Regions from separate parts of the Mycolicibacterium mucogenicum DSM 44124 genome, predicted to be linked through region 1. Evidence: predicted binding sites of a transcription regulator. Region 1 holds the regulator's gene; each other region holds the start of a gene.
What was found. Region 1 encodes LexA, which represses DNA repair genes until DNA is damaged. Its sites were predicted from a motif close to CGAACANNTGTTCG; they were not measured.

Region 1 (7,931 bases):
TTCCGAGATCATCGAGTCCCTCAAATTCCACCTGCGCGACCTCGCGGTGACGTTCCGCTTCGGCGAAGAGGTGACCGCGGTGGACGTGGGTCCCGCCGGAACCTTGACCACGCTCGCCAGCGGCAAGCAGATCCCCGCCGAGACGGTGATGTACTCGGCCGGCCGGCAGGGGCAGACCGAGCACCTCGACGTCGCCCAGGCCGGGCTCGAGATCGACAGTCGCGGAAGGATTTTCGTCGACGACAACTACCAGACCAAGGTCGACCACATCTACGCCGTCGGCGACGTCATCGGCTTCCCGGCACTGGCCGCGACCTCGATGGACCAGGGCCGGCTGGCGGGGTACCACGCCTTCGGCGAGCCCTGTAAGGGCATGACCGACCTGCAGCCGATCGGCATCTACTCGATTCCCGAGGTGTCGTACGTCGGCGCCACCGAAGTCGATCTCACCGACAGCGCGGTTCCGTACGAGGTCGGGGTGTCGCGCTACCGGGAACTGGCCCGCGGACAGATCGCCGGCGACTCGTACGGAATGCTCAAACTCCTGGTGTCCACCGAGGACCTCACGCTGCTCGGCGTGCACATCTTCGGCTCCAACGCCACCGAACTCGTCCACATCGGCCAGGCCGTGATGGGCTGCGGCGGGACCGTCGAGTACCTGGTCGACGCCGTCTTCAACTACCCGACCTTCTCCGAGGCCTACAAGGTCGCCGCGCTCGACGTGATGAACAAGCTGCGGGCGCTGAACCAGTTCAAGGTCTAGCTGCTGCAGCCGTCGTCGGGGGCGCCCGTGGCACGGTCGGCGGGTCCGCCCTCCTGGGCCCGCTGATAGAGCACCTGGATCTGCACATCGAAGGGCGACGAGTACGACAGGTCGTTGCCGCTGCAGCCACCGCCCTGCAAGCCGCCGACCACTCCCCTGACCTCGGCCGCAGACACCCACGGCGAGCCGCTGGTGCCGTCCACCAATCCCGGGCAGCGCAGCGCCGGGAACCCGCGGTCGGGGCGTGACGTCGGCCCGCTACAGCTGACCTGGCCCCCGCCGTCGCCCAGCGGGTATCCCGTCACCGTGATCGGAACATCCGGGCCCGGCGCGGTGCCGAGCACGAAGCCGCCGCCGGCGCGATGTTCCAGCGTCTCGGTCGTGGCCGCGCCGCCGTGGCTCACCCGGGCGATCGCGAAGTCGGCGGCCGGGTCCTGGCCACGCACCCAGCGCGGATCCAGGTACACCGCGTCGATGTGCCAGAAGTCGCCGGGGACACCGCCGCGGTAACCGGGCGCGAATGTCGCGTCGAACGACGCATCCAGGCAGTGTGCGGCCGTGATGATCAGATTCCCGGCGAGCGAATCGAGCACCGCGCCACTGCAGGTGTGCACCGAATCGCTGCCCAGGAACACCGCTCCGACGCGCGGATCGGGACGGGGCCCCGGGACCGCTGCCGCACCCGCGGCGACCGTGCCGGCGTCCCCACCACGGGGATCGGCTTTGATCGTGGGCGGGCTGCACGCAGTGGCCAGCAGCGCGACGCACGCGCTCACGGCCAATCGGGTGCCCAGCATCTGTCCGATCTTGCCCGATACCAACTGCACGAGCAGCACCTGGTGCACCATGCGTACTGCGGCCCGACACCGGGAACAACACAAGAATGCGCGACACTTGTAAGAGACACATCCGGCGAGGTGTGGCACGCAGGACGGCAAGGAGTGTGAAGGTGAGCGAGCACGACGGGAACGCGCCCGACGCGAGCGGCCAGCGGCCCGACGACAGCCCGGGCCAGCAGTATCAGCCCGAGCAGAGCGGCATGTACGAGCTGGAGTTCCCCGCGCCCCAGCTGTCGGCCGCCGACGGCCGCGGACCGGTGATGGTGCACGCCCTCGAAGGCTTCTCCGATGCCGGCCACGCCATCCGCCTGGCCGCCGAGCACCTGAAAAACACGCTGGACACCGAACTGGTCGCGTCGTTCGCCATCGACGAACTGCTCGATTACCGGTCGCGCCGGCCGCTGATGACGTTCACGACCGATCACTTCACCAAGTACGACGATCCCGAGCTGAACCTGTACGCGCTGCACGACACCGCCGGGACGCCGTTCCTGCTGCTGGCCGGCATGGAGCCGGACCTGCGCTGGGAACGTTTCATCACCGCGGTGCGGCTGCTCTCCGAGCGGCTCGGGGTCCGGCAGGTCATCGGGCTGGGTGCCATCCCGATGGCGGTCCCGCACACCCGCCCCGTCACCATGACCGCACACGCCGGCAACAAGGAACTGATCGCCGATCACACGCCGTGGGTGGGCGAGGTGCAGGTTCCGGCCAGTGTGTCGAACCTGTTGGAGTACAGGCTGATTCAGCACGGCCACGAAGCCCTGGGCTTCACCGTGCACGTGCCGCACTACCTGGCGCAGACCGCGTATCCGCCCGCCGCGGAGGCGTTGCTGGGTGAGGTCTCCCGGATCGCGTCGCTGCAGATTCCGCTGCACGAGCTGTCCGAGGCGGGCGCCGAGGTGTACACCAAGATCAGCGAGCAGGTGGAGGCCAGCGCCGAAGTCGCTCAAGTGGTCAGTGCACTGGAACAACAGTACGATTCGTTCGTCGCTGCTCAGGAAAATCGGTCGTTGCTGGCACGTGACGAGGAACTACCCAGCGGCGACGAGCTCGGCGCACAGTTCGAGCAGTTCCTCGCCGAACAGTCCGGCGATGGGTTCTCCGATCCCCAGGCCGGCGACGACGGCACTGTCGGCGACTGACCACGCGGTCGGCTTGGCCGACACGATGGGAAGGAGCTGGGACGATGTCCGACGGGAAGCCCAACCTGCACTCGGTGCGTGACGTGACGCCGCGGCTGGAGTACCGCACCATCCACGGCTACCGGCGAGCCTTCCGGATAGCAGGTTCCGGGCCGGCGATCCTGCTGATCCACGGCATCGGCGACAACTCCACCACGTGGGAAACCGTGCAGACGCGCCTCGCCCAGCGATTCACCGTCATCGCTCCGGACCTGCTCGGCCACGGCCAGTCCGACAAGCCGCGCGCCGACTACTCGGTGGCGGCGTACGCCAACGGCATGCGGGACCTGCTCAGCGTGCTGGACATCGAACGCGTGACGGTCGTCGGCCATTCGCTGGGCGGCGGCGTGGCCATGCAGTTCGCCTACCAGTTCCCGCAATTGGTCGAGCGCCTGGTGCTGGTCGGCGCCGGTGGCGTCACCCGCGACGTGAACATCGCGCTGCGGCTCGCGGCGCTGCCGTTGGGCACCGAAGCGCTGGCACTGTTGCGAATCCCGTTGGTACTCCCGGCGCTTCAGTTCGCCGGGCGTCTCGGTGGCGCGCTCCTCGGGTCGACCGGTCTGGGACACGACCTGCCGAACATGCTGCGGATCCTCAACGACCTGCCCGAGCCCAAGGCCTCGTCTGCCTTCGCGCGGACCCTGCGTGCCGTTGTCGACTGGCGCGGCCAGGTGGTGACGATGCTGGACCGATGTTATTTGACCGAAGCCATTCCGGTGCAATTGGTTTGGGGCACCCAGGATGCCGTCATCCCGGCCGCGCATGGCGAACTGGCCCACGCCGCGATGCCGGGTTCCCGGCTCGAGTTCTTCGACAACTCAGGACATTTTCCATTTCACGACGATCCCGATCGGTTCGTGAAACTCATCGAGGACTTCATCGACACGACCGCGCCGTCGGTCTACGACCGTGACGCGCTGCGCGGCCTTCTTCAGGCCGGCGTCACAACAAAGACGATGGACGCCTCGGTCGATATGAAAGCCGCGGTGTTCGACGCGATGGAGACCGACGAACGCAGCGCGACCTAGCGGCCGTTCAGCCCGACGACGTGACGCCGCGGTGCGCGCGCAGCGCCTCGATTTCGCGTTCGAAGTCCTCAGCGGACGAGAATGAGCGGTACACCGAGGCGAACCGCAGATAGGCGACCTCATCGAGGTCACGCAGAGGACCGAGGATCGCCAACCCGACCTCATGGCTGGGCACTTCGGGAGATCCGGTGGCCCGCACCGCATCTTCGACCTTCTGTGCCAACAGGTTCAGGGCATCGTCGTCGACCTGCCGCCCCTGGCAGGCGCGCCGTACGCCCTTGATCACCTTGTCCCGGCTGAACGGTTCGGTGACGCCGCTACGTTTGACCACCGCAACGACTGCGGTCTCCACCGTGGTGAACCGGCGGCCGCATTCCGGGCATGACCGGCGACGCCGAATCGCCTGCCCTTCATCAGCTTCTCGTGAATCGACCACACGCGAGTTCGGATGCCGGCAGAACGGACAGTGCATCACCGCTCCTTCGCCGCACCGACAATCGACCGTTTCGAACGGTCTCGAGCCTACCCGTGCCGCTCGGACGCGGCCGGGCGCCGTGCCGATCGAGGTGCGCACGGGCCGTCCTCAGCCGACCGGCGCGATCAGCGTCTGCCCGGCATTCAGGGCCACCGACGGCAGCTTGTTCAGTTCCTTGATGCGGTCGACGACGGCGCTGACCGGCGCATCGGGCGCCACCCGCCGGGCGACCTGCTGGATCGACTCCCCGGTCTGCACCCGGACCACCGCGAGCTGCGCGGGCACCGATGCTGCCGAAGACGTCGGCTGGACAGCTTCACCGAACTGCGCGACCAGACCCAGCCACACCGTGATCCCGGCCGCGACGAGGGCCAGCAGCACCGTGGTCAACGGCGTGATCGGGTTGCGGCGGTGCGAGGCGCGGGAGGTCAGGACACCGGTGCCCCGGTGGCGGAAGGCCGCGCCCGCGGGACGAGAGCCGGCCGGCCGCAGCCGGGCCTGGCGGTGCCGATTCACATCTGAACGCCGAGGCACGGTGCGGACGACGACGTCGGTCGGGTATTCGCGGGTGATGACGGTCATGTCGGTTCCTCTCAGGAGTTCGTACATAGGTTCGATCGCTCTTATGTTCGACTATATCGCCCAAATGTTCGAACGGTAGAACATGTGATCGAACTGTTGCGAACGATACGACCACCCACCGACAAGTTCCGTTCCCCGACTCCGCGACCCCTTTCGCGACGTCACAACCGGATCCACCCCGCGACACGCCGAGCCGCCCGATCTCGAACACATGTTTGATGAATCGTGCGCACTGGGCTAGATTCGTCTCCATGAGCGACAGCACCGACACAACGGACGCCCAGCCAGGCGGACGGTCCAGCAGCCTCACCGAGCGCCAGCGGACCATCCTCGACGTCATCCGCACCTCGGTCACCACGCGCGGTTATCCGCCCAGCATCCGGGAGATCGGCGACGCCGTCGGGCTCACCTCGACCTCGTCGGTGGCCCACCAGCTGCGCACGCTGGAGAAGAAGGGCTATCTGCGCCGCGACCCGAACCGCCCGCGCGCCGTGGACGTGCGCGGCGCGGACGACTCGACCGGCGCCACCATCACCACCGACGTCGCCGGTTCGGACGCACTGCCCGAACCGACCTTCGTCCCGGTGCTCGGCCGGATCGCCGCCGGTGGCCCGATCCTGGCCGAAGAAGCCGTCGAAGACGTCTTCCCGCTCCCCCGCGAACTCGTGGGCGAGGGCTCGCTGTTCCTGCTGAAGGTGGTCGGCGAGTCGATGATCGACGCCGCGATCTGCGACGGCGACTGGGTCGTCGTGCGGCAGCAGAACGTGGCCGACAACGGGGACATCGTCGCGGCGATGATCGACGGTGAGGCCACGGTGAAGACCTTCAAGCGCACGAAGGGCCAGGTGTGGCTGATGCCGCACAACCCGGCGTTCGATCCGATCCCGGGCAACGACGCGGTCGTGCTCGGCAAGGTCGTGACCGTCATCCGCAAGATCTGACGCCCGCCGGACCTACAGATGAGCCCCGCTGCAGTCGCTCGCAGCGGGGCTCAGTCGTGACTCACGTCAGCCGCGGATGAACCCGTTGGTGACCGCGAATTCCTCACTGGCAAACCAGATTTGGACGGGCGCTTCGTCATATCCGGGGGACCCCGGCACCCAGTACAAACCCGACTCCGTATTGGCCTTGATGCCGTAGCCCTCGGGCGGCTCCGCACCCGTGGCAACGCGGAACGACATCTGCGCGGTCTCGGGCTCCTCGGCCCCCAGCGCGTGGTGCCTGCCGCTGGCCGGGCCGGCCACCACGGCCTCCTCGGCCGGCGTCGCGATCGCCGGCGGCTCGTCCACCGGCGCTTCCACGGGCGCTTCGGCAGCCGGTTCCGCTGCCGGCACGTCCTCCGCCTCGGCCTCGGCGATCTGCTCCTGCGGCTCGGGCGCACCCTCGTCAGCCGCCCGCTCGCCGGCGTCCCGGGGCCGCAGGCCCGCGAAGCCCGCCAACCCGGCCGCCGTCAGGCCCGCTGCCGCACCACCGCGACGCAGGGCCTCGGGAAGCTGCACCGACTTAGTCGGCTCGTCGCCTTCCGGCTCCGACTCGGTGGGCTCACTGGGCTCGGCTGCGTCCACCGGCTGGGCCTCGGCTTCGGCCTGTGCCTCGAACTCGGCGTCGGCCGGCTCATCCGCGGCCGGCTCATCCGCGGCCGGCTCGTCCACGGGCTGCCCGGCCGTGAAATCGGGGTACACCGTCGGCGCTGTGTCGATGACGTCCGGGTTGCTCTGGAACTCGGGTCCCCCGTGCGGGCCGTCGAAATGTTGGTCCTCGGCCGGGTACTCGTCGCCGTACTCGCTGTCGGCGCCGCCGTCCGCATACTGCGGATCGCCGTACTCCCCGTCGCCGAACTCGTGGTCGTCGTAGTCGTACGCGTCCTGGTCGTCGACGGCGTCCTGGCCGGCACTCCGCCGGCGTCGCAGCAGCGCTGCGATCACGATGCCGACCACCACCAGCAACAGCGGGATGATCGCCAGCAGCCACCACCAGTGGAACTGGTACCACTTGCCGGACTCGTCGGCCTGCGAGGTCACGCCACCCGGCAGATCGACGCTGGGCACCTGCAGGCCGCCCAACTGCGACGCCAGCTCGGCCGGCTCGGTGCTGAACGCCCGGGTGGACTTGTTCCACGAGATCGACCCGCCGCTGAACTTCTGGCTGACGACGTCGCCGTTGACCGTCTGGTCGGCGGTCGGTGCGCCGAGCTTGCCGGTGGCGCCGCCGAGCTTGTCCCACGCCGCGTTCATCGCGCCGCGGACGACGAACGCGCCGTGCTCGGGCGTCCAGAAGATCGCCGGGTTGTCGGCGGCGGCAAAGGTGGCGATCCGGCTCTTCGGCGCAATGCCGCCGTCGGTCTCGTTGCTCGCGGGGAATCCGAGATCGCCCTGCGGTCCGCCGGCTGCGCGGTACTTGGCCAGCACGTCGCCGGTGATCGCGTGCGCACCGGTCGCCGGCGAATAGAAGATGGTGCCGCCGGCGAAGTTCTGCGCCACGCCGTCGCCGACCTTGTACTGAGCGCCCTGCTCGTCCCCGAGGGTGCCCTGCGGGCCGCCGGCCGCGCGGCGCGCCGCGGCGATGGCCGTCGTCGCGTCGCCCGGCACGTCCACCCCGGTCAGCTGGCCGGCCAGGTCGGCCGGCGTGGTGGTGAAGGTCTTGGTCTTGGCGTTCCAGCTCACCTCACCGCCGGTGAAGGGCTGGGTGACGACGTCACCTTTCCAGGACTCGTCGGCCGTGGGCACACCGAGGGTGCCCGCCGAACCGCCGAGCTTGTCCCAGGCCGCGTTGATGGCACCGCGGACCACCCAGGCGCCGTTGTCGGGCGTCCAGAAGATCACCGGCTTGTCGGCGGCGCTGAACGTGCTGTTCCGGCTGTCGGTGGCCTTGCCGGCACCCTCGTCGATGGTCGGGAAGCCGAGATCGCTGTCCGCGGCGCCGCCCAGCGCCTGATATTTGTCGAGAATCGCGCCGTAGATGAGGTGGGCGCCGGTGCTCTCGCTGAAATAGATCTTGCCGCCCGCGAAGTTCTGCGCAAAGCCCGCGCCGACCTGGTAGACGTCACCGTCCTTGGCGCCCAGC
Region 2 (7,931 bases), 1.9 Mb from region 1:
AAATTACCCACTTCGTCTGGTCGCCGGCCAGTCATCAGGGTGATCCAGCTGCGGGTATGCCGTCGAGATACCCGGCTTCCACGTTGACCCGGCAGCCACGGCGCATTTGTTCGAGTGGGGTGGGCCCTCACGTCAGGGTCAGTGGTTCTGGGCGCGGAAATCGCGTTGACCCTGAATCCTGGGCGCAATCGTGCGAGTAGACCTCGGCGAGGACGCACACTCAACCGCGCCAACGCACCGCCCTGCCGAACCCCTCTCACTGGAAGTCCCGGGACTTGGCCGCCACCCGCAGGTCGAGCCGGCCCATCCGGTCCGCGATCACGGTGACCGCCCCGCTGGCGTTCTGCACGATGCCGCGCACCAGCAGTGCCGGTGCGGTCTGCGCCAGTTTCCGGTGCCGGGACCACACCCCCGGCGCGCACAGCACGTTGACCATGCCGGTCTCGTCCTCCAGGTTGATGAACGTGACCCCCTGCGCGGTGGCCGGGCGCTGGCGGTGCGTCACCGCGCCGGCCACCACGATGCGGGTGCCGTCGGGCACCTCCAGCAGCCGGTTCGCCGGCACCACGTCCAGCGCATCGAGATCCTCCCGCAGGAATTGGGTCGGGTAGCTGTCCGGCGAGATGCCCGTGGCCCACACATCGGCGGCCGCCAGTTCCAGTTCCGTCATGCCGGGCAGCGCCGGTATGACGCCGGCCGACCCGACGCCGGGCAAGCGGTCGGGCCGTTCCGCGGCCGCCGCCCCGGCCGCCCACAATCCCTCCCGCCTGGTGATGCCGAAACATCCCAGCGCGCCTGCGGTGGCCAGCGCCTCGGCCTGCGGTACCGACAGCTGCACCCGGCCGGTCAGGTCGAGCAGAGAAGCGAACGGCCCGTTGGCATTTCGTTCGTCGACGATGCGCTGGGCCAACTCGTCCCCGATATGCCGGACCGTCCCGAGCCCCAGCCGCACCTCGGTGCCGCGGTTCTCGCACGTCGCGTACGCCAGGCTGGCGTTCACATCGGGCCCGTGCACCAGCACCCCGTGCCGGCGGGCGTCGGCCACCAGCGACTGCGGCGAGTAGAAGCCCATGGGCTGAGCCCGCAGCAACGCCGCACAGAACACCGCAGGGTGGTGCAGCTTGAACCACGACGAGGAGAACACCAGCGACGCGAAGCTCAGCGCGTGACTCTCCGGGAAGCCGAAATTGGCGAAGGCTTCGAGCTTTTCGTAGATCCGCTCGGCCGTCGGGCCGGTGATGCCGTGCAGGTCCCGCATACCGTCGTAGAACCGTCCGCGCAGCTGGCGCATCCGTTCGGTGGAGCGTTTGGACCCCATGGCCCGCCGCAGTTGATCAGCCTCGGCCGGGGTGAACCCGGCACAGTCGACGGCCAGCTGCATGAGCTGTTCCTGGAACAGCGGCACGCCCAGGGTCCGGTCCAACGCGGGCTTCATCGACTCGTGTTCGCAGATCGCGGCCTCCAGTCCGTTGTGCCGCCGGATGTACGGATGCACCGAGCCGCCCTGGATCGGGCCGGGCCGGATCAGGGCCACCTCGACCACCAGGTCGTAGAACTTCTTGGGTTTCAGCCGTGGCAGCGTGGCCATCTGGGCCCGGGACTCCACCTGGAACACCCCCACCGAGTCGGCACGCTGCAGCATCTCGTACACCGCCGGCTCGGTCAGATCCAGCTTGGCCAGATCCACCTCGATGCCCATGTGTTCCCTGGCCAGGTCAATCATGTAGTGCAGGGCCGAGAGCATGCCCAGCCCCAGCAAGTCGAACTTCACCAAACCGATTGCGGCACAGTCGTCCTTGTCCCACTGCAGCACGCTGCGGTTCTCCATCCGCGCCCACTCCACCGGGCAGACGTCGGCGATCGGCCGGTCGCAGATCACCATGCCGCCGGAGTGAATTCCCATGTGCCGCGGCAGATTCCTGATCTGCAGCGCCAGGTCGATCACGGCCGCGGGGATGTCCTCGACGTCCGGGGAGTCGGCGAGTCCGTTCCACCGGCTGATCTGCTTGCTCCAGGCGTCCTGCTGCCCCTGCGAGAACCCCAGGGCCCGAGCCATGTCCCGCACCGCGCTGCGACCGCGGTAGGTGATGACGTTGGCCACCTGTGCCGCGTAGTCGCGGCCGTACTTCTCGTAGACGAACTGGATGACCTTCTCGCGCAGGTCCGATTCGATGTCGATGTCGATGTCCGGTGGGCCGTCGCGCGCCGGGGACAGGAACCGCTCGAACAGCAGCTCGTTGGCCACCGGGTCGACGTTCGTGATGCCCAGGGCGTAGCAGACCGCCGAGTTGGCGGCCGATCCCCTGCCCTGACACAAGATGTCACTGTTCCGGCAGAACTCGGTGATGCTGTGCACCACCAGGAAGTAGCCCGGAAACTCCAGCTGTTCAATGATTTTGAGCTCGTGCTCGATCTGCCGGTACGCCTTCTCCCGGTCCTCGTCCGGCTTCCAGCCGTAGCGGCGGGCCGCTCCCTCCGCCACCAGTTCGCGCAGCCAACTGATCTCGGTGTGCCCTTCCGGCACGTCGAACGGCGGCAATTTCGGTGCGATCAAACGTAATTCGAACGCACACTGCTCCCCCAGTTCGGCGGCGGCCGCAACCGCACCCGGATGATGGGCGAACAGCCGGGCCATCTCCGCCCCGGACCGCAGGTGCGACCCACCCAGCGGAGCCAGCCAGCCTTCGGCCTCGTCCATCGAGTTGCGAGCGCGAATGGCGCCCATCGCCATCGCCAGCTTTCCCCGCGACGGCGCGGCAAAATGCGCGGCAGTGGTGGCAACGACGTCGAGGCCGAAACGCGGCGCCAGAGCCGCCAGCGTCGCATTGCGTTCATCGTCGAGCGGATGTCCGTGGTGGGTCAGTTCGATGGTCACCCGGTCGGCGCCGAACCGGTCCACCAAATCAGCCAGCGCCTTGTCCGCCGCTTCCGCACCACCTGACGACAAGGCCTGGCGCACATGGCCTTTACGGCAGCCGGTCAGGATCTGCCAGTGTCCGCCGGCGGCTTCGGTGAGGGTGTCCAGGTCATAACTCAGCACGCCCTTCTCACCGCCGGCCAGATGCGCCCGGGCCAGTTCCCGGGACAGCCGCCGATACCCCTCGGGCCCGCGGGCCAGGACCAGCAGATGCGGGCCGGGCGGGTCGGGCAACTCGGTGCGCGGAGTGTTGCTGAGCGACAGTTCGGCGCCGAACACCGTCGCCATGTCGAGTTCTTTGGCGGCCTCGGCGAAACGCACGACGCCGTAGAGCCCGTCGTGGTCGGTCAGTGCGATGGCCCGCAGATCCAGCCGGACGGCCTCCTCCACCAGTTCCTCCGGAGTGCTGGCACCGTCGAGGAAGCTGTACGCCGAATGGGCGTGCAGCTCGGCGTACGGCACCGAACCGCCCGCCCGCGCCGGGCGGTTCACCGGCTGATAGTCACCGCGCTTACGCGACCACGCCGGACTGTCACCGCCGTCGGCCGGCGACTCCGGAGAAGCGCCGGCCACCCGAGGTTTACCCTCGAGCACCCGCTGCATCTCCGCCCAGCTCGGCGGCCCGTTGTGCCAACCCACCCCATCAGGATATTCGAAACTTTGTTCGAACGCCAGGAGTGCCGGGTCTGCGGGAATGTGATGTATCGGGACATCGGTGACAGTTCTGCATCAGCACATCGGTGACAGTTGGTGTATCAGGACATCGGTAACGTTTCCTCTGGTTTGGGGTGTGAGCCGCGGGGCTTTCCGTTGCCGACGTAGGTCACTCCTGGTGCGGCCCGGGTGTGCTCGATGAGGATCTCGCCGTCGAGGTCGGCGACGATGATTTTGTCGCCGTCGGTAGCGACCAAGACCTCTTGGAGGCCGTATCGGCCCCGACTTTGTAGATGACCCCGGCGAGCATGAATGTGCCGGCGGTGGTCAGCGTGCGGATGCTGGTGCTGGCCGGTAGCGCTGGTACGGGCTGAAGCTGCTTGATTGTGGCCGCGATGAGCAACGGCGCGTCGGGCTGCGGGCGGGGCGGGGCGGCCTTGGCGGTCGCTTCCCACGCGGTCTGCGGGGTGACGCGGCCGGGGAGACCTTGGTGGGGTCGTTCGGTGTTGTAGATGTGGTCGAATTTGTCGACCTGGGCTTGTAGTTCGGCGAGGCTCTCGGCGAGGGGCTGTTGGTCGAGGTAGCGGAACAGGGTTTGGTGGAATCGTTCGTTTTTGCCCTGGGTGGTCGGCTTGTAGGGCTTGCCGGTGATCGCTTCGGTTCCCAGCGCCGCAACGTGTTTGACGAGTTTGCCGACCAATCCACGGCGCGAAAGGTTCAGCGCCGCCCCGTTGTCAGTGAGTAGTCGTTGGGGTACCCCGTGAGCGGCCACGGCCTTGTCGAAGACGGCGATCGCGGCTTCGGCGGTCTCGCTCCGGGCAACGTGCGAGGCCACGGCATAGCGGGAGTGATCATCAATGAGCTGGAAGATCACGCACGTACGTCCACCGACCAGGACGTACTCGGTGGCATCGAGTTGCCAGCAGGCGTTGGGGGCGGGATAGACGAACCGTCGCCACGCCGAGCGGGGTTTCTTCTTCGGCTCCTTACGGGCCACTCCAGCTTGGCGGAAGACGCGGGCCAGGGCTGCTGTGGAGGGGACCTGGTCCAGGCCCATCGCGCGCATCTTGTCGTGCACACTGATCGGCCCGCAGTCCAAACCGGAGGATTCCAGAGCCTTACGCACCGCGATGGCCTGCTCCTTGACCTCATCACCAAGTGTCGACGGACTCGACTTCGGTCGCCGGGTCCTCGGTTCAAGCACCGCAGCCTGACCATCTGTCACGGCCCGTTTACGTAACGCGTAGAACGACTTTCGAGAAATTCCATGCTCGACGCAGAACGTCGAGACCGCCCCACGAGGCGCGTCATCGGGCCACTGCGCGATCGCCAGACGGACACGAGGATCGATGGGTTCATTGACAGCCACCGCCCGAGCCTGGTGGCAGAAGTGTCACCACCAAGACCACCGGAACTGTCACCGATGTCCTGATGCAGAACTGTCACCGATGTCCTGAGACATAACACCGGGTCTGCGGGAACTCGGGCGACTCCCATGCGACTAGATCCCAAAGGGCGCCAGAGAGGGACGGACGATGGCTATGCTGAGGCACTTGGGCAATCTGGAACGCGAGGTGATGGATCACCTGTGGGACGCGGACGGGCCACTGACCGTTCGCGAGGTCCATCACGCCATCTGCGCCGAACGCAAACTCGCGTACACAACCGTCATGACGGTGCTGCGCAGACTCGCCGGCAAGGGCGTCGTCCACCAACTGCGCGACGACCGGGCGCACCGTTACGTCGCGTCGCGCAGCAGCGATGAGCTGGTGGCCGGTCTCATGGTCGATGCGCTCGGACAGGCTGCCGACCGAAGTGACCGGCACGCGGCCCTCGTCCACTTCGTCACGCAGGTCGCGGCCGACGAGGTCGATGTCCTGCGCCAGGCGCTGGCCGCCGTGGACCCCGCGGTGCGCCTGGTATCCAGGCGCACCGCGTAGTCACTAGAAGTCGTCGGGCACACCCGGGGCGACAGGCCAGCCGAAGGCGACGGCGGCACGGTGCACCGAACCCGGCGTGAGCTCGCGAACCAACCCGGCACTCGCCAGCGCCTGCAGATTCACCCCGCCGAGGTATACCGCACCGAGCTCACGCACCGAGATCGCGATATCGGCCGGTGCCGTGGTGGTTTCACATTCGGCGCCGTCAGGACCCCCACGCAGACGCACCCGACCGGTGTTCCACGGGCACAGTCCATCCGTGACCTCCAGCACCACGTCGACCGGAGCGGCGTAGCTGCGCAAGCCCAGTGCGCGCGGCACGTCGACCAGCCTGACGTAGACGCCGTCTCTGACTTCGCACGCCAGCGCACGCCGGTCTGCCACCAGACTGAGGAGCGGCTCATCGACGGCAGCGCCGTCGTAGGCAAACGTCCTGACCAGATCCATGTCCAGGAGATAGCGCCAAATCTTCGCGTACGCACGAGGATTGGTGGCCACTACTTCTTGAACGTGGACTTCACTGTTGGGCTGGCCGCGGTCCGTCCAGCTGTTCTTCGGCCGGTAGATACCGAATCCGCTGACGGTGCCGTCGGGCTCGTGGTGCAGGAGGAAGCGAAGCTTGCCGGAGTCCTTGCGTCTCACCTCGTTGTCATGGATCCAGTTGTCCCACCACGGGCGCGGCCGCTCCATCAAACCGGGGCGTTGCAGCATGGCCTGCTGGTGAATCTCGGGTCCACTGGCCAACAGCGTCTCGGCGTCGACGTGCGTCACCGAACCGTCGCCGAGTTCGACGTCGTCGCGGAATCCCAGCTCACGTACGTTGCCGGAGAGCTCTGCCACCGGTACTGCCATCCCGTAGCCGAAGCGCCCATAGATGGCCGCCTCCGACGCGAACAGTATTGCCAGAGCCTCGGTTCCACGCGCGCGGACATCCTCGAGCTGGTGGCGCATCATCGCCGTGAGCAGGCCGCGGCGCCGGTGGCTGGGCGACACGGTCACCGCGGTGACGGCGGCCACCGGCGCGGTCCCGCCGCCGGGCAGCACCACGTCCTTGCCGAAAGCGCCGGCAGTGGCGACCCAACGGGTGCCGTCGTGGAAGCCGAACATGCGGTCGTACTCGGTGAAGGCGCGCATCAGGTCGATCTCGTCCTGCTGCGGATCCTGCAGGAAAACCCCGTACGACGTAGCCATGAACGCATCGAAATCATCACTGTCGCTCACAGAGCGCAGCGTCAAATCAGTCATGTACCAACGGATATCACGCAGGCGCCACAGGAGTCATCTGATTATTCCGGGGGCAGACGAAAAGCCAAGGCCATCAACCGTTTCGGTCAAATGGCCGGAGCAGATGCCCTCCCGCGGCGGCAGTCACCAATGTCCACCCGGCCGTCCGGCATCCCTGCTCAATGACCATGAGAACGACTCGGAGTCCGACTGGGCCGGCGCCACAGCCCGATCCACGACGCCAAAATTGCTGCGATCACCACGATTTCAGCCACGGCTCCCCAACCGTGTGGATACAGCACGCCCGCGACGTGGTGATCGATGAACCCGGCCCGAGGCAACGGCGACATGCCGGCGCGGTCGCGGGCCCACCGCTCGACCGTGGTCAGCGGACATTCGACGACACCGGTGAGGATGATGGCGGTCCAGCCGACGACGAGGGCGTGCACCCAGATGGTCACCGGCCAGCGCCACGCCAGGAATCCGCCGCCGATGAGGTAGCCGAGGAAGGCGAAGTGTGCGGCAACTGCCGCTGCTGCGATCGCGGAATACGGCATCGGCCTGCCTCTTCGAACTGGCGTAGCTGCTGGGACCTGGATACCCGGGGTGGAAACCGGCAAACCGTCGGCGTACCTACCCGATCGGGTAGGTAGCGACCTACCCACGTGCACATTGGTCCTGACGGCGGCGCGCCGTAGGCTGGGCGTGTTACCTGGATCACGGATGAGGAATGGGTCTGGTGAGACTCGACGTGATGGCGCCCGCACAGATCGCGGCGACGACGGCGGCGACGGCCGCGCCGACGCGGCTGTTGAAGTTCCATGCCCCGGAGATCGTGTTCGGTATCGACTCGATGGCGGAGGCTGCGCACGCCGCCGTCCGCCTGGGCGGGCTGCGGCCCATGCTGGTCACCGACCCCGGGCTGATCGAGGCCGGCTGGGTGGCCGAGCTGGTGGGGCACCTGCGCGCCCAGTGCGTCGAGGCGCACGTGTGGAGCGCGCTGACCCCGAACCCCAAGGACCACGAGGTAACGGCCGGCCACGAGTTCTACCGGTCGCACGGCTGCGATGTGCTCATTGCCTTGGGCGGCGGCTCGGTGATCGACGCGGCCAAAGGCATCGCGATCCTGGCGGCCAACGGCGGCCACATCCTCGACTACGCCGGAGTCGACAAGGCGACGGCGCCGATCCCGCCCC
Region 3 (7,931 bases), 2.0 Mb from region 1:
GCCGGCGAGGTGGACGCCGCCGCCGGTCAAGTTGACCATCTCATCGATGGCCGCATCGACCGCCAGCACGTGATCGGCCAGGTTGCGCTCCAGGCCGCCCGCTTCCTTCTCCGGCGAGCCGAAGTCGATGACCCACGGGTCGATGCCGTTGTCGATCAGGGTCCGAACGCCGCTGGCCTGCGGCGATACGTCGAACACGTCGGCGGTCAGCATCAGCGGCGGCACCAGCAGCACTTGGGGACGGCCCGGTTCGCCGCTGGTGCGGTAGCGCCGCAGCTTGTGGATGCGGCCCTGGGCGACGACGTCGTACGGCGCCGGCTCTTCGCCCGTCTCCAACCCGCCGTAGCGAGCAACTTCCAGCCAGTTGCGAGTCGTCGCCACAACCCTGTCGAACATTCAGTCGGCCCTTTCGCTCAACACTCGGTGCAGATCATGCCAAGCGGACGCGTTCACCACGGCAGTTTGACCGCCAGTCTCGGTGCCGGTGGGTTGGTCGACCGCAAATGCACGTCGGTCGAACGGATCGGATCGAGGACGCGGGTCAGGAAGGTGACCTCGTCGGCGAGGACTTGCGGTTGCCACGGCTCTTCGTAGAAATCGAAATGGTCGATGGGGTACTCACACAGATGCGCGAGGTAACCCGCCTTCTTCGCGGCCTTTTTGGCCGCATCCGGCGGTGCGATGCGGTCATTGGTGCCGACCTGCACCAGCAGCGGGCACTCCAGCTCACTGGCATGCACGGTCGGCCGGTTGAACGCGACCTCCAGCACGGTGCGGGCCGCGAACTCGTTGCGCCACGTGGGGCCGGCCAAGGCGAGGTAGGACTCCTCGGAACCCGGAGTGCTGAGCGGTGCGACGCTTCCCGGCTGTCCGGCGATCGGCAGGTAGTGGGGATTGCGGCCGAACCGGGCCCCCGCGGCATCGAACAGTCCGTGCGCCACCATGCGCGCCATGTGACCGGCACTCGTCTCTCGCACTCCCTGCACCAGGGCAGCCATCCCGTCGGTGGCTGGACACACGGATACCACCGCGGCCACCCGTTGATCTTCGGCGGCGACGGCGATGGCATGCCCGCCGGAATACGACGTGCCCCACAGCGCGATGCGGTCCCGGTCGACACCCGGCAGATTGCGGGCGGCGTCGATGGCGGCGTGGTAGTCCTGCCGTTGCTTCTTGACCGAGATGTACTGGCGTGGTTCGCCTTCCGAATCGCCGAAGCCCCGGTAGTCGAACAACACCACGTCCATGCCGGCGGCGGCGAAAGGCTCCGCGAACGCCATGAGGCCGGAGTCGCGGGTACCGCCGAAGCCGTGGGCCATGACCACACACGGCCGCCCGCTGTTGGCGGTCAGCGCGTCACTCTGCGCGGTCAGATGCGTAGCGGCACAACGCTCGCCGTGGCTGATGAAAAAGAAGTCGGTTGTCATGATCGCTCCTTCGGTCAGACCACGGACAGCGGCGCGGCGGCGGGCGTGAAGACGAGCGCAGGATCTTCGATGGGCCCGTTGCGCAGCCGCTCCTGATCCATTTCGTAGGCGTGCTTGAACGCCCATGGGCCATAGGTGCCGCCGCGTGGAAACTTCGCGACGGCCCGCTGGACGTAGCCGGACGTCATGTCCAGCAACGGAACTCGTTCCATGGTCCCGTCCTCCAGGATCGGGACCACCTTGCCGTAGCCGTGCTCGTCCATGTAGTCGAGCATCCGGCAGAAGTGCTCGCACACCAGATCGACCTTCAATGTCCAGGCGATGTTGGTGTAGCCGACGGCGAACGCGAAATTGGGCACGCCGGACAGCATCATGGCCTTGTAGACCGTGAGGTCGGGGAGATGCAGCAGGTGTCCGTCGACGCTCAGCTCGATCTTGCCGAAGGGGACCATGTTCAGTCCGGTCGCCGAGATGATGATGTCGGCAGCGAGCTCCTGCCCGGACTGCAGCAGGATGCCGTGCTTGGTGAACCGCTCGATATGGTCGGTGACAATCGAGGCTTTGCCCGTCGACACCATCTTGAACAGATCGCCGTCGGGCACCATGGCCAGGCGCTGCTGCCACGGGTTGTACTTGGGGGTGAAGTGCGTGTCGACGTCGAAATTCTTGGGCAGCTGTCGAGCCACGTTGGCGATCAACAACTTTCGCATCAGCTTCGGGTAGCGCATACACATCTTGAACATTCCGCGGTTCAGGGAGATGTTCTTGCGCCGGACGATCTTGTACGCCCGTTCGTGGCCGAGGACCTTGTTGAGGACGTTGGCTATCGGGTCGGACGCCGGTATCGAGAACACGTAACTAGGGGACCGCTGCAGCATGGTGACGTGTGCGGCCTTGTCTGCCATGTTCGGGATCAGCGTGACGGCCGTGGCGCCGCTACCGATGACGACGACGTTCTTGCCCGTGTAGTCCAGATCCTTCGGCCACAGTTGGGGGTGGATCACCGGGCCGTCGAAGTCCTCGCGGCCGGGGAAGTCGGGGATGTACGGGTTCTCGTAGTCGTAGTAGCCGGTGCCCAGGAACAGGAAGCGTGAGGTGAACGTTTCGGCGTGCCCGTCGTGGGTGGTCGTGACGGTCCAAAGTCCTTGCCGGGAGTCGAAATTCGCAGATTCCACGTGGTAGCCGAACCGGATGTGGCGGGCCAGGTCGTTCTCCTCGACCGTCTGCTGCAGGTAATCCAGGATGATGTGCCCGTCGGCGATGGACTTGCGGTGCGTCCACGGCTTGAAGCCGAAGCCGAAGGTCGGCATGTCCGAGTCGGACCTGATGCCCGGGTATTGGTGCAGGCTCCAGGTGCCGCCGATCGCGTCTCGGCCCTCCAGCACCACGAACGATGTGCCCGGGCGAAAAGTCTTGAGGTGATACGCCATTCCGATGCCGGAAATCCCGGCGCCGATGACCAGGACGTCGATGGGAGCGGTGGTTGTCATGGGCACTCCTTTGCCGGTCCGGCGGGTGTACCTGACTCTAATTCCGTGCCGCGTCGTCCATGCCGGGTTTCGCAGGCCCGGCGATGCAGCCTCGACGCTTAGGTGGGCTGGGTAAATCGCGGGCGGTTTGTTGGTCCTACCTCTTCCCATCGTGTCGGTGCCGGCGGATCGTCGACGCTTAGGTGGCCTAGCTGTCCTTTGACGCTCCTGCGGCCCCGGTCGCTTCGCCCGAAGTTCTCTGGACGGGTCTGGGACCCTCGGCGGTAGGTCGGCTCCGCAATCGTTCCGGCCCATCCCAAAGGGCTCCGGCTCCGGCCTGTCGATCCCCGACGGTTAGGTCGGCTAATCGGTCCTGCCGTCCGGCGCGGCGCCTTGGCAGGTTGCCGGTGGCTTGGCTTGCCTCTTGGCGTCCCGCGTTCGCGGACCGAGTTGGCTAGTTGTCCTAACCGTCGACGATCCGTGCACCTGGTGTGCGGCACCAATCCTGCTGTGGCGCTTCTGTTTAGGTGCTCTAACCGTCGACGATGAGGCGATGTCAGCAGTCGCTGATCTTGTCGGTGGGCGCATCTATATTCGAACGTATGAGCGAATCAAATAGTGATCCCCACGCCGCGGCCGCGGCGGTCGACGCGATCACCCTGGCCACCCGCCAGGAGAACGCCGCCGGGGCCCGCCGCCTGGCCGCGATCGGCGACCTGTGGGAGCTGCGCGCTCCCGACGACGACATCGAAAAACGGTACTGGGCGATCGACGGCTTTTCTGGCCTGGTCGTGGAGGTCGCCGCCGCGCTGGGGGTGTCCCGCAAACGGGCACAGGCCCAGGTGGAGCGGGCAGTGATGCTGCGCACCCGCCTACCCAAAGTCGCAGCCGTCTACGCCAAAGGGCTGATCGATGCGGTGATGGTCGCGATGATCGTCGCGCGCACCGACCTGATCATCGACGACGACGTCGCCCAACAGGTCGACGCCGACCTCGCCGCCAAAATCGTGGCCTGGGGTCGATTGTCGAAACCGAAAATGGAACAACGCATCGACGCGATCATCGCCGCCTCCGACCAGGCCGGGGTGCACCCGCCCAAACCCCCGTCCCAAGCCCGGTACCTCGACATCCGCGCCTGCGGCCCCGGCGCCGCCAGTGTCTGCGGAACGCTGGATGCCGCGACCGCCGCCGTGCTCGACGCGGCCCTGGACGACCTCGCAAAAAGTGTGTGCCGCAATGATCCGCGCAGCCATGATCAGCGGCGGGCCGCGGCCATCGATGCCCTGGCCCGCGGTGGCCGGTTGCGCTGCGAGTGCGGACAGGAGGACTGCCCCGCCACCGCGGCCGAGCTACCGGCGGCGACCGTCGGCCCCCGCGCCGTCATCCACGTCATCGCCGCACCGGAGGCAGTGAACGGGCAGGCCCCCGGGTTCCTGCCCGGCTACGGGCAGATCCCCGCCGAACAGGTCGAACGACTCGCCGACGGCGCGATGATCCGGCAGGTCGTCATCGCACCGGATGCGGCCGAACCCCGGTACCGGCCCTCGGCCAAACTGGCCGAGTTCGTGCGCTGCCGGGACCTGACCTGCCGATTCCCCGACTGTGACCGGTCCGCCGAGGCCTGCGACATCGACCACACGACCGCCTATCCTGCGGGGCCGACGCACCCGTCGAACCTCAAATGCCTGTGCCGGTTCCACCACCTGCTCAAAACCTTCCACCCTTGGCGGGATCAGCAGTTCCCCGACGGGACCGTCGTGTGGACCGCCCCCACCGGGCACACCTACATCACCAAACCCGAAGGCGCTCACTGGTACCCACAACTCGCCCAACCCACCGGCACACCCGAGATCGGCGAGGAGCCGCCACGCAGCCCCGCGCGCGGTCACTGCATGCCCAAACGCAAACGCACCCGCGCCCAAGAACGCCAACAACTCGTCAACCAAGCCCGCACGGCCAACGAAGAACGCATCGCCGACGAACAATCGCGCCGCATCGAACACGAAAAGATCCGGGCAGCAGAAGAAGGCTGGAATGAACCCGCACCGTTCTAGGTGGCGATCGCCGTGGCAGTGCAATCGGCGAAGCGCCTGGCGGTCGAGCGGTCGATCTGCGCGAAATTGACTGCGATGCCGTTTATCTCGGAGTCGGACCGCCGAGGGAAGGTCGACAGTGGCGTGACGATGAGACCGTCGGCCTCAAGCGATGCGGCGACGTCGCGGTCGCGGTGATCGGCGGGCAGCAGGATGGCGACGTGCAGTCCGGCTTGGACGCCGAGCACGTCGAGATCGGGACAGCGTGCCTCGAGTTCCGTGATGAGAATGTCTCGGCGGCAACGGTATTCGCGGCCGGCCCGGGCCAGGTGTCGTTGCAGTTCCCCGGCGGTGATCAGTTCGGTGAGGGCGATGCGCGTGATGGTCGAGACCGCGATGCGGTGGTCGCGAAGGTAAGTCTGGACCGCGTCACGCAGGGGCAGTGGTGGCACCAACCAGGCGGCGCCCAGGCTCGGTGCGAGCATCTTGGACGCAGTGCCGACGTAGGCCACGTGTTCCCCGGCGCCGGGAATCGACCGGATGGCGGGAAGTGGCGCAACGCCGTAGCGGAACTCGCCGTCGTAGTCGTCTTCGATGACGATCGACCCGGTGCGCTTGGCCCACGCAACGAGCGCGGCCCGCCGATTCACCGAGAGTCGGTGCCCGAGCGGGTATTGGTGAGCCGGTGTCGTGTAGACGATGCCGGCCTCGTCGCCGAGTCTGTCGACGCACAGCCCGTCATGGTCGACGGGAACGAAAACCAGATCCAGGCCGGCGCGGCGGAATTCGTGAGCCGCGGCGGGGTAGCAGGGCGATTCGAGGTAGCAGCGGGTGAGACCACTCACGGCCGCCAGCGTCTGAAAAGCCGCCGTCGATCCGGGAATGTCGAAAACCGTGTCGGTGTCGATGCCCCGATTGGTGCGCAGGTGGCGGGACATGGCGGCAGTGAAGGCATCGTCGGTGTCCTGCCAGGGCGAGAGCGTCGTCGGTGGGGACGACGCCGCGGCCCGCCACACACGCGTCCAGGCCCGCATGTCGATGAGTCCGGTGTCCGGGGTGCCCGGGCGCAGATCGACAGCATCGGTGTGGTGCACCGCGGTATGTGCTGCCGGCGCGACGTTGGTCTTCTCGAGGCGGGGCGCGCGGCTGGACAGTCCGGCGCGGGCGGCCGCAGTGGCGCCGACGGTTGTCCGGGTTCCGGCGCCGGGGACGCCTTCGAGAAATCCGGCCGCGACCAATTCGTCGTAGGCTGCGGCGACCATCGTCCGCGAGGCCCCGAGCTCATGCGCGAGTGCGCGGGTTGACGGCAGCCAGTCGCCGTCGCCGACCTGCCCGGCGGCGATCAATGCCACCAGTTGGCTCGCGATCGCCCGGGCGCTGAGGTCGGTGGTATCGAGAGGCAGATGTACCGCCCGGGTGTGCCGCGCCACCCCGCCAGAATACTGGCCTGCCAGAAATAGTATTTCTGGCTATTCAGATAAGGCCGCAATCATGGTGATCTGGGCTCATGGAAAAGGTCACCCGTAAGTATGGTCGTCAGTCCACGGCACGCGCCGCGCTGGAGGAGTTCCTCGATGAGCAGTGGTGGGGCGTGCTCAGCATCGGCGACGTGGCCCGTCCGAACGGCAAGGTCCGGCCGCTGGCGGTGCCGACGCTGTACGTCCGTCACGGCGACCGGATTCTCATCCACGGTTCGACCGGCGCGGGCGCGCTCGGTACGAAGGGGGCGGGCGCGCAGGTCGCCTTCTGCGTGACGGCCATGGACGCACTTGTGGTGGCGCACAGCACTTTTGACTCGTCGGTGCATTACCGCTCCGCCGTGCTGTACGGCGAGGTGGAACCCGCGCGCCGTGAGGATCGGGAAGCCCTGCTCGAGCGCTTCAGCGAGCTGCTGATCCCCGGCCGTACCGCCGAGGTGCGCGCGATGCTGCCGAAGGAGATCGCGGCGACCAACGTCATCTCCCTGCCGATCGTCGACGGCGACTGGGTGTACAAGGTCAACGGCGGCCCGGTCGCGGAACCCGAGGAGGAAACCGACGCCTGGGCGGGCATCGTGCCGTTCTCCGTCACCTATGGGGAGCCGCAGCGGGCGGAGTGGTCGACGGCCGAACTGCCGGACTCGGTGCGGGCGATGGTTACTGCAGCGCCGGTCTGACCTGCGTCGATAGGCCCGGATAGACATTTTTGGGGAATCGGGAATAGATCGCCAACTGTCCAGGTTGGACTCACCGACAACAAGTTGAGTGCAACAGACTCAAGTTCGGCTTGACAGACGGCATCGTCCGGTAGCAAGCTTGAGCGCAGTTCGCTCAGATCACCCATCAATGTCTATCAGGAGGCATCACTATGGCTCGTGCGGTCGGTATCGACCTCGGGACCACCAACTCTTGCGTCGCGGTGCTGGAGGGCGGCGACCCCGTCGTCGTTGCAAACTCAGAGGGCTCCCGGACCACCCCGTCGGTCGTCGCGTTCGCGCGTAACGGCGAGGTGCTGGTCGGCCAGCCCGCCAAGAACCAGGCAGTGACCAACGTCGACCGGACCATCCGTTCGGTGAAGCGGCACATCGGTACTGACTGGACCATCGACATCGACGGCAAGCAGTACACCTCGCAGGAGATCAGCGCGCGCACGCTGCAGAAGCTGAAGCGCGACGCGGAGGCGTACCTCGGTGAGGACATCACCGACGCCGTGATCACCGTCCCGGCCTACTTCAACGACGCTCAGCGTCAGGCCACCAAGGAAGCCGGCCAGATCGCCGGTCTCAACGTGCTCCGCATCGTCAACGAGCCGACCGCGGCCGCCCTGGCCTACGGCCTGGACAAGGGCGAGAAGGAACAGACCATCCTGGTCTTCGACCTCGGTGGTGGCACCTTCGACGTCTCGCTGCTGGAAATCGGCGAGGGCGTCGTCGAGGTCAAGGCGACTTCCGGTGACAACCACCTCGGTGGTGACGACTGGGACGAGCGCATCGTGCAGTGGCTGGTCGACAAGTTCAAGGGCAC
Region 4 (7,931 bases), 400 kb from region 1:
ACGCCGAGAATGGACGCGCCGAGAATCTGGTTGGTCTCGGCGTCGACCACGACCTTCATGAAACCCTGTGTCTCCCCTTTTTCGACCGCGCGGCCGACGCGGGTCATCGGCCTCTTGCCCACCAACGCTTTTCGGCCCGACTCCCGAACCTGGGCCTCGGTCAGGCCGGCCCGCCCGAGCGGCGGATCGATGTACAGGGCGTAGGTGGGGATGCGGTCGCTGACGCGGCGGGGTTCGTTGTCGAGCAGGTTGGCGGCGACGATCTCGAAGTCGTTGTACGACGTGTGGGTGAACGCGCCCTTGCCGTTACAGTCGCCCATGGCCCAGATGTGGTCGGCGGTCGTCCGGAGCTGATCGTCGACGGTGATGTATCCCCGCGAATCCGTCGCCACCCCGGCCTTTTCGAGACCCAGGTCGTCGGTGTTGGGCACCCGGCCAACCGCGACCAGCAGGTGCGAGCCCGATACGACGGCGCTGCCGGTGCTGACCGCCACCCCGTCACCGTCTTTGGCCACCCGAATGTCGCTGGCGCTCAGATGGATTGTGATGCCCTCATGTTCGAGGATGTCCTTGATGGCGGCGCAGACGTCGTCGTCTTCGCGTGAGGCGAGCCGTGGTCCCCGCTCGACCACCGTGACTTCGGCGCCGAAGCGGCGGAACATCTGCGCGAACTCCAGACCGATGTAGCTGCCGCCGATGATCACCAGATGCTCTGGCACCGTGTCGAGTTCGAGGATGCCGACGTTCGTGAGGTAGTCGACGTCGGCGAGACCAGGGATGTCCGGGGCCGTCGCGCGGCCGCCGGTGTTGAGGAAGATCTGTTTGCCGGTGATCTGTTGGTCGCCGACCTGGAGGGTGTGTGGGTCGAGAAAGCGTGCGTGGCCGCGCAGCAGCGTGCAGCCGTCCATGCCCTCCAGCCAGCTTTCGACGCCCTCACGGTCTGCGGTGACGATCCCGTCCTTGCGGCCCTTGACTTTTGCCATGTCGACGGTGACGTCGCCGGTGCCGATGCCGTATTCGGCACCGCGGCGGGCCAGGTGTGCGGCGTAGGCGCTGGCGACCAACGTCTTGGTCGGGATACAGCCGTAGTTCACGCACGTGCCGCCGACGAGCTTGCGTTCGATGACGGCGACAGTCCGGCCGGCCTCGGTGAGTCGGCCGGCCAGAGGCGGTCCCGCTTGTCCCGCGCCGACGATGATGGCGTCGAACGCGGTGGCCTCAGACGACGACATACGGACCGATGGCACTCAGTACGACGGCCGCAATCGCGAAGCCACCACCGACCGCGAGGACATCCTCGGCGAGTGCGACCGGCAGGTCGTGTCCGCCGTTGCGCGCCACCAGGATTCGGCGCGCATGAAAGCCTGCCAGCGTCCCGATGACCGCGCCGATCATGCCGCCGCCCATACCGATGAACGTGTGGTGCCACCCGGCGCCGATGACCGCACCGGCGAACGCACCGGTGAACAACCGGGCCCCGAACTGCGACGGCACCGTTCGCGCCGGCGTCTTGGGCAGCTGATCGGTGATCAACTCAACCACCAACAGGATCGTCAGCACCGTCACTGTGATCCAGTTGCCGACCCATTCGGCCCAGGTACCCACCAGCGGCAACCAGCCGAGCTTGGCACCCCAGGCCACCACGGCGGGTGGAGTCAGCGCCCGCAGGCCCGCGACCACACCAATGAGTAAGGCGAACAGCAGAACCAGCGCTTGCGTCACGTGACCCTCCGTCAGATTGCGGACCTCACGGCGACGCTAACACCGGCACGGGTCAGAAGCGACAGAACCGGATATCGGACGCCAAGATCGCCTTCGCCCCGATGGCCGCCAGCTCATCCATGATGGCGTTGACCTGGCGCCGCGGCACCAGGGCGCGCACCGCGACCCAGTCTGCGTCGGCCAGCGGCGCGATGGTCGGCGATTCGAGGCCCGGCGTGATGGCCGTCGCCTGCTCCAAAACGCTGCGCGGGCAGTCATAGTCGAGCATCAGGTACTGCTGCCCGAACACGACGCCCTGGATGCGGGCCGCGAGTTGGTCGCGCGCCGGGTCCGGCGCGACGTCGGCGCGCTCGATGAGAACTGCTTCCGAATCGCACAGCGATTCACCGAAGGCCACCAGGTTGTGCAGCGCCAGGGTCCGGCCGGATCCGACGACGTCCGCGATGGCGTCAGCGACACCGAGCTGGATCGAGATTTCCACCGCGCCGTCGAGGCGGATCACCGTGGCGTCAATCCCCTTGTCGGCCAGGTCTTTCCGCACCAAGTTCGGGTAGGCGCTGGCAATGCGCTTACCGGCCAGGTCGGCGACGGTCCAGTCGCGTCCCTTGGGTGCGGCATACCGGAACGTCGAGGATCCGAAACCTAGGGCCAACCGCTCGTTGACGGGCGCCATCGACTCAGCGGCCAGGTCACGGCCGGTGATGCCGAAGTCCAACTGCCCGGAGCCCACGTAGATCGCAATGTCCTTGGGGCGCAGGAAGAAGAACTCGACCTTGTTCACCGGGTCGACGACCGTCAGATCCTTGGGATCGGTACGGCGGCGGTATCCGGCTTCGGACAGGATGTGGGCGGCGGACTCGCTGAGCGCGCCCTTGTTCGGGACGGCAACGCGGAGCAGGCCGTTCGATGCGGCGGTCACAGCTTGCCGTAGACGTCGTCGAGGGTCAGGCCGCGCTTGATCATCAATACCTGCGTCCAGTACAGGAGCTGGCTGATCTCGCCGGCCAGCTCGTCGTCGCTCTCGTGCTCGGCGGCGATCCACACTTCGCCGGCCTCTTCGATGATCTTCTTGCCCAGATGATGCACGCCGGCGTCCAACGCCGCGACGGTGCCGCTGCCGGCCGGTCGGGTCTTCGCTCGCTCACTGAGCTCGGCGAATAGCGCATCGAAGGTCTTCACGGGCTGCAATTGTTTCACGCTGCGGGCGCGGGCCGTGCACGTGGCTACCTGGGGGCGGGCTGCGGGACTACAACCGCTCTCGAAAAAACTTTGGTCACTTTGATTCCGCTGGTCACGCAAGGTAACTAGCGTCACGCTGTCGACGGTTTCTTGTCGGTGATTCGAACTAATGTTCGAAGCATGGGATTGACCGATCCAGCCGCTGTCGAGGAGGCCTACGCCGCCTACGAAGCTGCGCACGCTCGGCTCGCGTCCCTGGACTACACCGGCCTGGACGTGCGGACATTGTTGGCGCTGCAGTCCCGCCGCGAAACGGCCAAATGCGCCGCCGAAGTGGTCGACCATCAGATCCTGGCCGCCGCACAGACGCAGGCGACGGCGAAGGAGATCGGGGCCAAGGATTGGCCTGAGGTTTTGCATGTGCGGCACCGCATCAGCCGGGAGGAGGCCCGCCGCCGGGTGCGGGACTGCGATCACCTGGGTCCGCGCTCGGCCATCACCGGGGAGGCGTTGGGCCCGGTGTGGGAGCTGGTCGCCGCCGCTCTGGCTGAGGGGGCGATCAATGCCGAGCACGTCGCGGTGATCACCTGGTTTTTCGGCAAGGTCCCGTTGTGGGCGGCCGACCCGGTCACCCTGGCCCAGTGCGAAACAGATCTGGTGGCCGACGCGAGGGTGAAAACCCCCGAGGACCTGCGCAAAGTCGCGGCGGATTTGTTGTACCGGCTCGATCAGGACGGGCCCGAGCCCGACGACGATGAGCCCGACCCGAAGCGGTCGTTCGTCATGGGCAAGCAGCGACCTGATGGCCGTACCGACGTCACCGCCGAGCTGGATCCGGAAGGCCGGGCCTACTGGCAAGTGTTGTTCGACAAGTACGCCGCCCCGGGCATGTGTAACCCCGCCGACCCGGAACCCTGCTTCTCGGGGACGCCGACGCAGGAGCAGATCGACAACGACACCCGCACCCTGGCGCAGCGGCAGTACGACGCCTTCAAATTCGTGGGCCGGATGATGCTGGCCACCGGGACCCCCGGGGTGCACAACGGCTTCCCCGTCGCGGTGGTCGGCACCTGCACTGTCACCGAGCTGGAAAAACGTGCCGGGATGGCGCTCACGCACACCGGCACGAAACTCCCGGTCAAGGATCTGGTTCGGATGGCCGCCCAGGGCTCGGACAACTACCTGGCGGTGTTCGACGAGCACACCGGCCAACCCCTGTATCTGGGCCGGGCGGCCAGAACAGCCAACACCGCGCAACGGTTGGCGTTGTTCGCCCGCGACCTGGGCTGCACCAAACCCAACTGCACCGCCCCCGCATCCCGCTCCCAGGCCCATCACGTCAACACCAACTGGCGCGATGACGGACCCACCGACATCACCAACCTCACCCTGGCCTGCGGACCCGACAACCGCCTCGCCGACACCGGAGGCTGGACCACCACCATGAAGAACGGCCGCACCCACTGGACCCCACCACCCCTGCTCGACGTCGGCCAACCCCGAACCAACCACTACCACCACCCCACCCTGTATCCGACCGAGAGCGGAGACGATGACGGTGAAACAAACAGGCCTGCAAGCTAATCGGGCACCCGCCACGGCATCCCATGCCGCGACGGCAGTGCCGCACGCGCCGCGGCGCTACGGGCCGAAAAAGAGCCGCCACGCCCGAGAGCCGCCTAAGCCAACGCCAATGCCAATGCCAACGCCGAGACCCAACCGCGCCTAGGAGTTGCCCTTGTCACCGCGAACCGACCGGCTACCGTGGCCCGCCTTCGAGGAACGGGACGGCGCAGCCCCCGCTTTGCCGGCACCCTTGGGATTGCCCGCCTGCGATCCCGAACCCGGGCCGCCGGCATCGCGATCCTGGGACTGGCCGCCGGCAGCAGGCGTCAGGCCGAGGGACACCGACTGCCGCGCCGTCGACTTGAGCTGCCCCGCCACGTCGTCACCGGTCGTGTCCGCAATCGCGACCGCGCCTTTCGGTGTGTGCGACGTCGGCAACGCCCGCCCCTTGTGGGTCGCCTTGGGAGATGGCGTCACCGGGTCGGAGACGGTCACGGTGGGCGCGACGGTGCCAGTCGACTCGGCTGCCGTCGGCGTGGGCGCCGCGAAGACCGGTGCCGGCACCGCCGCGAACGGCAACAAGTTGAGTATCGGGGCAGCGATGGAGTTGAAAATTGTGAGCGGCACACCCACGACCAAGCCGTACAAGATGATGCCCAAGAACACGAAGGGGCCGAAGATCGCGGCCAACTGGGGCGTACTGACCAGCGGCTGGGCCAACGTCAGGAACGCCGTCGACAGCGCAGACACGATCGCCTGCTCGATAACGGCTACGGCGCCAGCGGGCTGCGGGGTGGGTAGCGCTGTTGACGTGGCTGCCAAAGACGTTGGTGCCGTGCCGGTCCCCGCCAGAGGCGTTGGCGCCGTGCCGGATCCGATCCTCGGCGTCGCTGCGGCCGCAGCACTGAGATTCGAGCCACCACCTACCACCACGTGCGCTGCGGCCGCCATCAAATCGGTGTGGGTGGCCGCGAATTGGTCCAGCGCGGCCCACTGCACCGCCATCGACGCCTTCGCGGCCGCTAGCCGGACGGCGCTGACGCTGACCGTGGAATCACGGCCGGGAGGGGCCGCGCCCACAAAGCCGATCACCACGATCGCGGCGGTGGCGACCGCGACAACGACGTTCAGACGAGCCACACAACGAGAACCGGCGTCGACCATGGCGCACCCCTTCCACGAAGGAGCGTCAGAACCACGGCAGCACCAACGCTCACCGCCGGTAATTATCTCGAACGTCAATACCGTGGGCATCAGCCATCTGGTGGAGATTCACGGGGTTCGAGGCCGGATTCAGCCCGTCAGATTAGCCGAGTCAGCCACATCAGCTACCCGGCACACCCAACGACCTCACTTCGCCAGCAACTCGGCGTGCATATCTTCCAGCGCAACACCTTTGGTCTCGCGAACCCACTTGGCGACGAACACCAGCGACAGGAACGCGCACAGCGCGTAGAAGCCGTACGCGACGCCGAGCATGCTGCGCAGTTCGGGGAAGGTGACGGTGATCGCCCAGTTGGCGACCCACTGGCCGGCCGCAGCGAGACCCAGCGCCGCGGCCCGGATGCGGTTGGGGAACATCTCCCCCAGCAGCACCCACACCACCGGTCCCCAGGACATGCCGAACGCGACCACGAACAGGTTGGCGGCGACGAGGGCGACGGGCCCCTCGACGCCACTGAGCTGCGGCACCCCGTTCACCTGTGGGGCGGTGCCGAAGATGACCGCCATGGTGGCCAGCGTCAGCGTCATGCCGGCGGAGCCGATGAGCAAGAGCGGTTTGCGGCCGATCTTGTCGATCAGCATGATCGCGATGACCGTCGTCAGGATGTTCACCACCGACGTGATGACGGTGATCAGGAACGACGAGCTCTCGTCGAATCCGACGGCCTCCCACAGCACGTTCGAGTAGTAGAAGATCACGTTGATCCCGACGAACTGCTGGAACACCGACAGCGCCAGACCTACCCAGACGATGCCGTAGAGGCTCAGCGGTCCGCCGCCGGGCTTGCACATGTCGCGCCACGTGGGCTTCTCTTCGGATTCGAGCGTCTGCTGGATGCGACCGATGGTGATCTCGAGGTTCTTCTCCCCCCGCAACGTGGTGAGCACCTTGCGCGCTTCCGGAATGCGATGTGTGGCAACCAGATAACGCGGGGACTCGGGAATGGTGAAGGCCAGCAGTCCGTACACGGCGGCGGGGATGGCCATCAGGATGAACATCCAGCGCCAGGCCTCCTGGCCCAGCCACAGCATGTTGCTCGCGCCACCGGCCAGATGCGCCAGCAGCGCATCCACAGCCAACGACAGGAAGATGCCACTGACGATGGCCAGCTGCTGTAGGGACCCGAGCCGGCCACGGATGCTCGCCGGGGAGGTTTCAGCGATGTAGGCCGGCGCGATCACCGACGCGATACCGACGCCGAGACCCCCGACGACCCGGAACGCAACCAGCACCCAGATGTTCCACGCCAGCCCGGCCCCGATCGCGCTGATCAGAAACAGCAGCGCGGCCAGCTTCATCACCGAGAGCCGGCCGATCCGGTCGGCGAGCCGGCCGGCCGTCATGGCGCCGACGGCCGCACCGAGCAGCGCCGAGGCCACCGCGATCCCCAGAGACTGGTCGTCGATCGCAAAGTGCAACTGGATCGACTTCACCGCACCGTTGATGACGGCGCTGTCATAGCCGAACAGCAGACCACCGAGCGCGGCTACCGACGCTATGCGCACCGCACTGCGACCGGAGTCGAACTCCTCGCCATCGAAGATCGCTGTTGTGTCGTCACCGATCGGGCCATGGGACATCGGACGTCCTTTCGCAACGCTGCGTGGGGTGCGTCAACAATCGCACAGCAGGCCGCGCCGCAGGACCAGAACCAGCGGCTACGAACACATTTCGGTGTAGATGTCGCGGAGGTCGGAGACCCCGAGGCCGGCCAGCGACTCGATGTGCCGGCGGCGTGGTCCGTCGGGCACCTCGACATCGTTGGGCACGACGAGCACGACGCAGCCCGCGGCATCGGCGGACGTCGCACCGGTCACCGAATCCTCGATGGCCAGGCAGTCCTCCGCCGCAACCCCCAGCAGTTCGGCGGCCCGCAGGTACGGCGCCGGGTGCGGCTTACCGTCGGGCACCTCGTCGCCGCAGACCGTGACCGTGAAGTAGTGGCTACCAATGGTTTTCAGCGCCTGCTCGGTCAGTGTCCGCCGAGTGTTGGTCACCAGCGCAAGCGGAATGTCGCTGGCGGCCAACGTCTCCAGCAACTCCTGCGCACCCGGCCGCCAGGGCAGCCCCTGCTCGAACAGCTCACCGGTGTAGTCGTGCAACCAGTCCGCGGACTCGGCCATGGACTCCGGCGTCGGGTCCAGGCCGAGGTCGTCGTAGACGATCCGCATGACGTTCTCGGCCGAGCCGCCGACCGTCGTCTCCCGCACGGCGTCGGTCAGCACCCCGCCCTTTTCGG

Region 2: C1S78_RS21365 (error-prone DNA polymerase) is a predicted target of LexA. The motif match lies at 3,571-3,584, and genes of this name have one in related genera.
Region 3: C1S78_RS02030 (HNH endonuclease signature motif containing protein) is a predicted target of LexA. The motif match lies at 3,480-3,493, and genes of this name have one in related genera.
Region 4: C1S78_RS10150 (HNH endonuclease signature motif containing protein) is a predicted target of LexA. The motif match lies at 3,064-3,077, and genes of this name have one in related genera.

What each region holds. Positions count from the first base shown of each region.
Region 1 covers NZ_CP062008.1:2,485,338-2,493,268, reverse strand. The annotation lists gene sthA (Si-specific NAD(P)(+) transhydrogenase) at 1-763, shown strand, start outside; gene C1S78_RS12120 (trypsin-like serine peptidase) at 760-1,611, opposite strand; gene C1S78_RS12115 (proteasome assembly chaperone family protein) at 1,803-2,744, shown strand; gene C1S78_RS12110 (alpha/beta fold hydrolase) at 2,789-3,811, shown strand; gene nrdR (transcriptional regulator NrdR) at 3,819-4,283, opposite strand; gene C1S78_RS12100 (LysM peptidoglycan-binding domain-containing protein) at 4,395-4,868, opposite strand; gene lexA (transcriptional repressor LexA) at 5,120-5,809, shown strand; gene C1S78_RS12090 (sunset domain-containing protein) at 5,876-7,931, opposite strand, start outside.
Region 2 covers NZ_CP062008.1:4,388,941-4,396,871, forward strand. The annotation lists gene C1S78_RS21365 (error-prone DNA polymerase) at 257-3,556, opposite strand; partial or broken gene C1S78_RS21370 (IS481 family transposase) at 3,673-4,940, opposite strand; gene C1S78_RS21375 (BlaI/MecI/CopY family transcriptional regulator) at 5,107-5,511, shown strand; gene C1S78_RS21380 (GNAT family N-acetyltransferase) at 5,515-6,756, opposite strand; gene C1S78_RS21385 (DUF2784 domain-containing protein) at 6,915-7,292, opposite strand; gene C1S78_RS21390 (iron-containing alcohol dehydrogenase) at 7,490-7,931, shown strand, end outside.
Region 3 covers NZ_CP062008.1:460,638-468,568, forward strand. The annotation lists gene C1S78_RS02015 (AMP-binding protein) at 1-396, opposite strand, end outside; gene C1S78_RS02020 (alpha/beta hydrolase) at 450-1,427, opposite strand; gene C1S78_RS02025 (flavin-containing monooxygenase) at 1,442-2,917, opposite strand; gene C1S78_RS02030 (HNH endonuclease signature motif containing protein) at 3,499-4,950, shown strand; gene C1S78_RS02035 (aminotransferase-like domain-containing protein) at 4,947-6,359, opposite strand; gene C1S78_RS02040 (pyridoxamine 5'-phosphate oxidase family protein) at 6,437-7,084, shown strand; gene dnaK (molecular chaperone DnaK) at 7,276-7,931, shown strand, end outside.
Region 4 covers NZ_CP062008.1:2,084,143-2,092,073, reverse strand. The annotation lists gene C1S78_RS10170 (FAD-containing oxidoreductase) at 1-1,232, opposite strand, end outside; gene C1S78_RS10165 (DUF4126 family protein) at 1,219-1,722, opposite strand; gene hisG (ATP phosphoribosyltransferase) at 1,775-2,620, opposite strand; gene C1S78_RS10155 (phosphoribosyl-ATP diphosphatase) at 2,638-2,919, opposite strand; gene C1S78_RS10150 (HNH endonuclease signature motif containing protein) at 3,082-4,485, shown strand; gene C1S78_RS10145 (hypothetical protein) at 4,627-5,631, opposite strand; gene C1S78_RS10140 (sugar porter family MFS transporter) at 5,818-7,272, opposite strand; gene C1S78_RS10135 (HAD family hydrolase) at 7,351-7,931, opposite strand, start outside.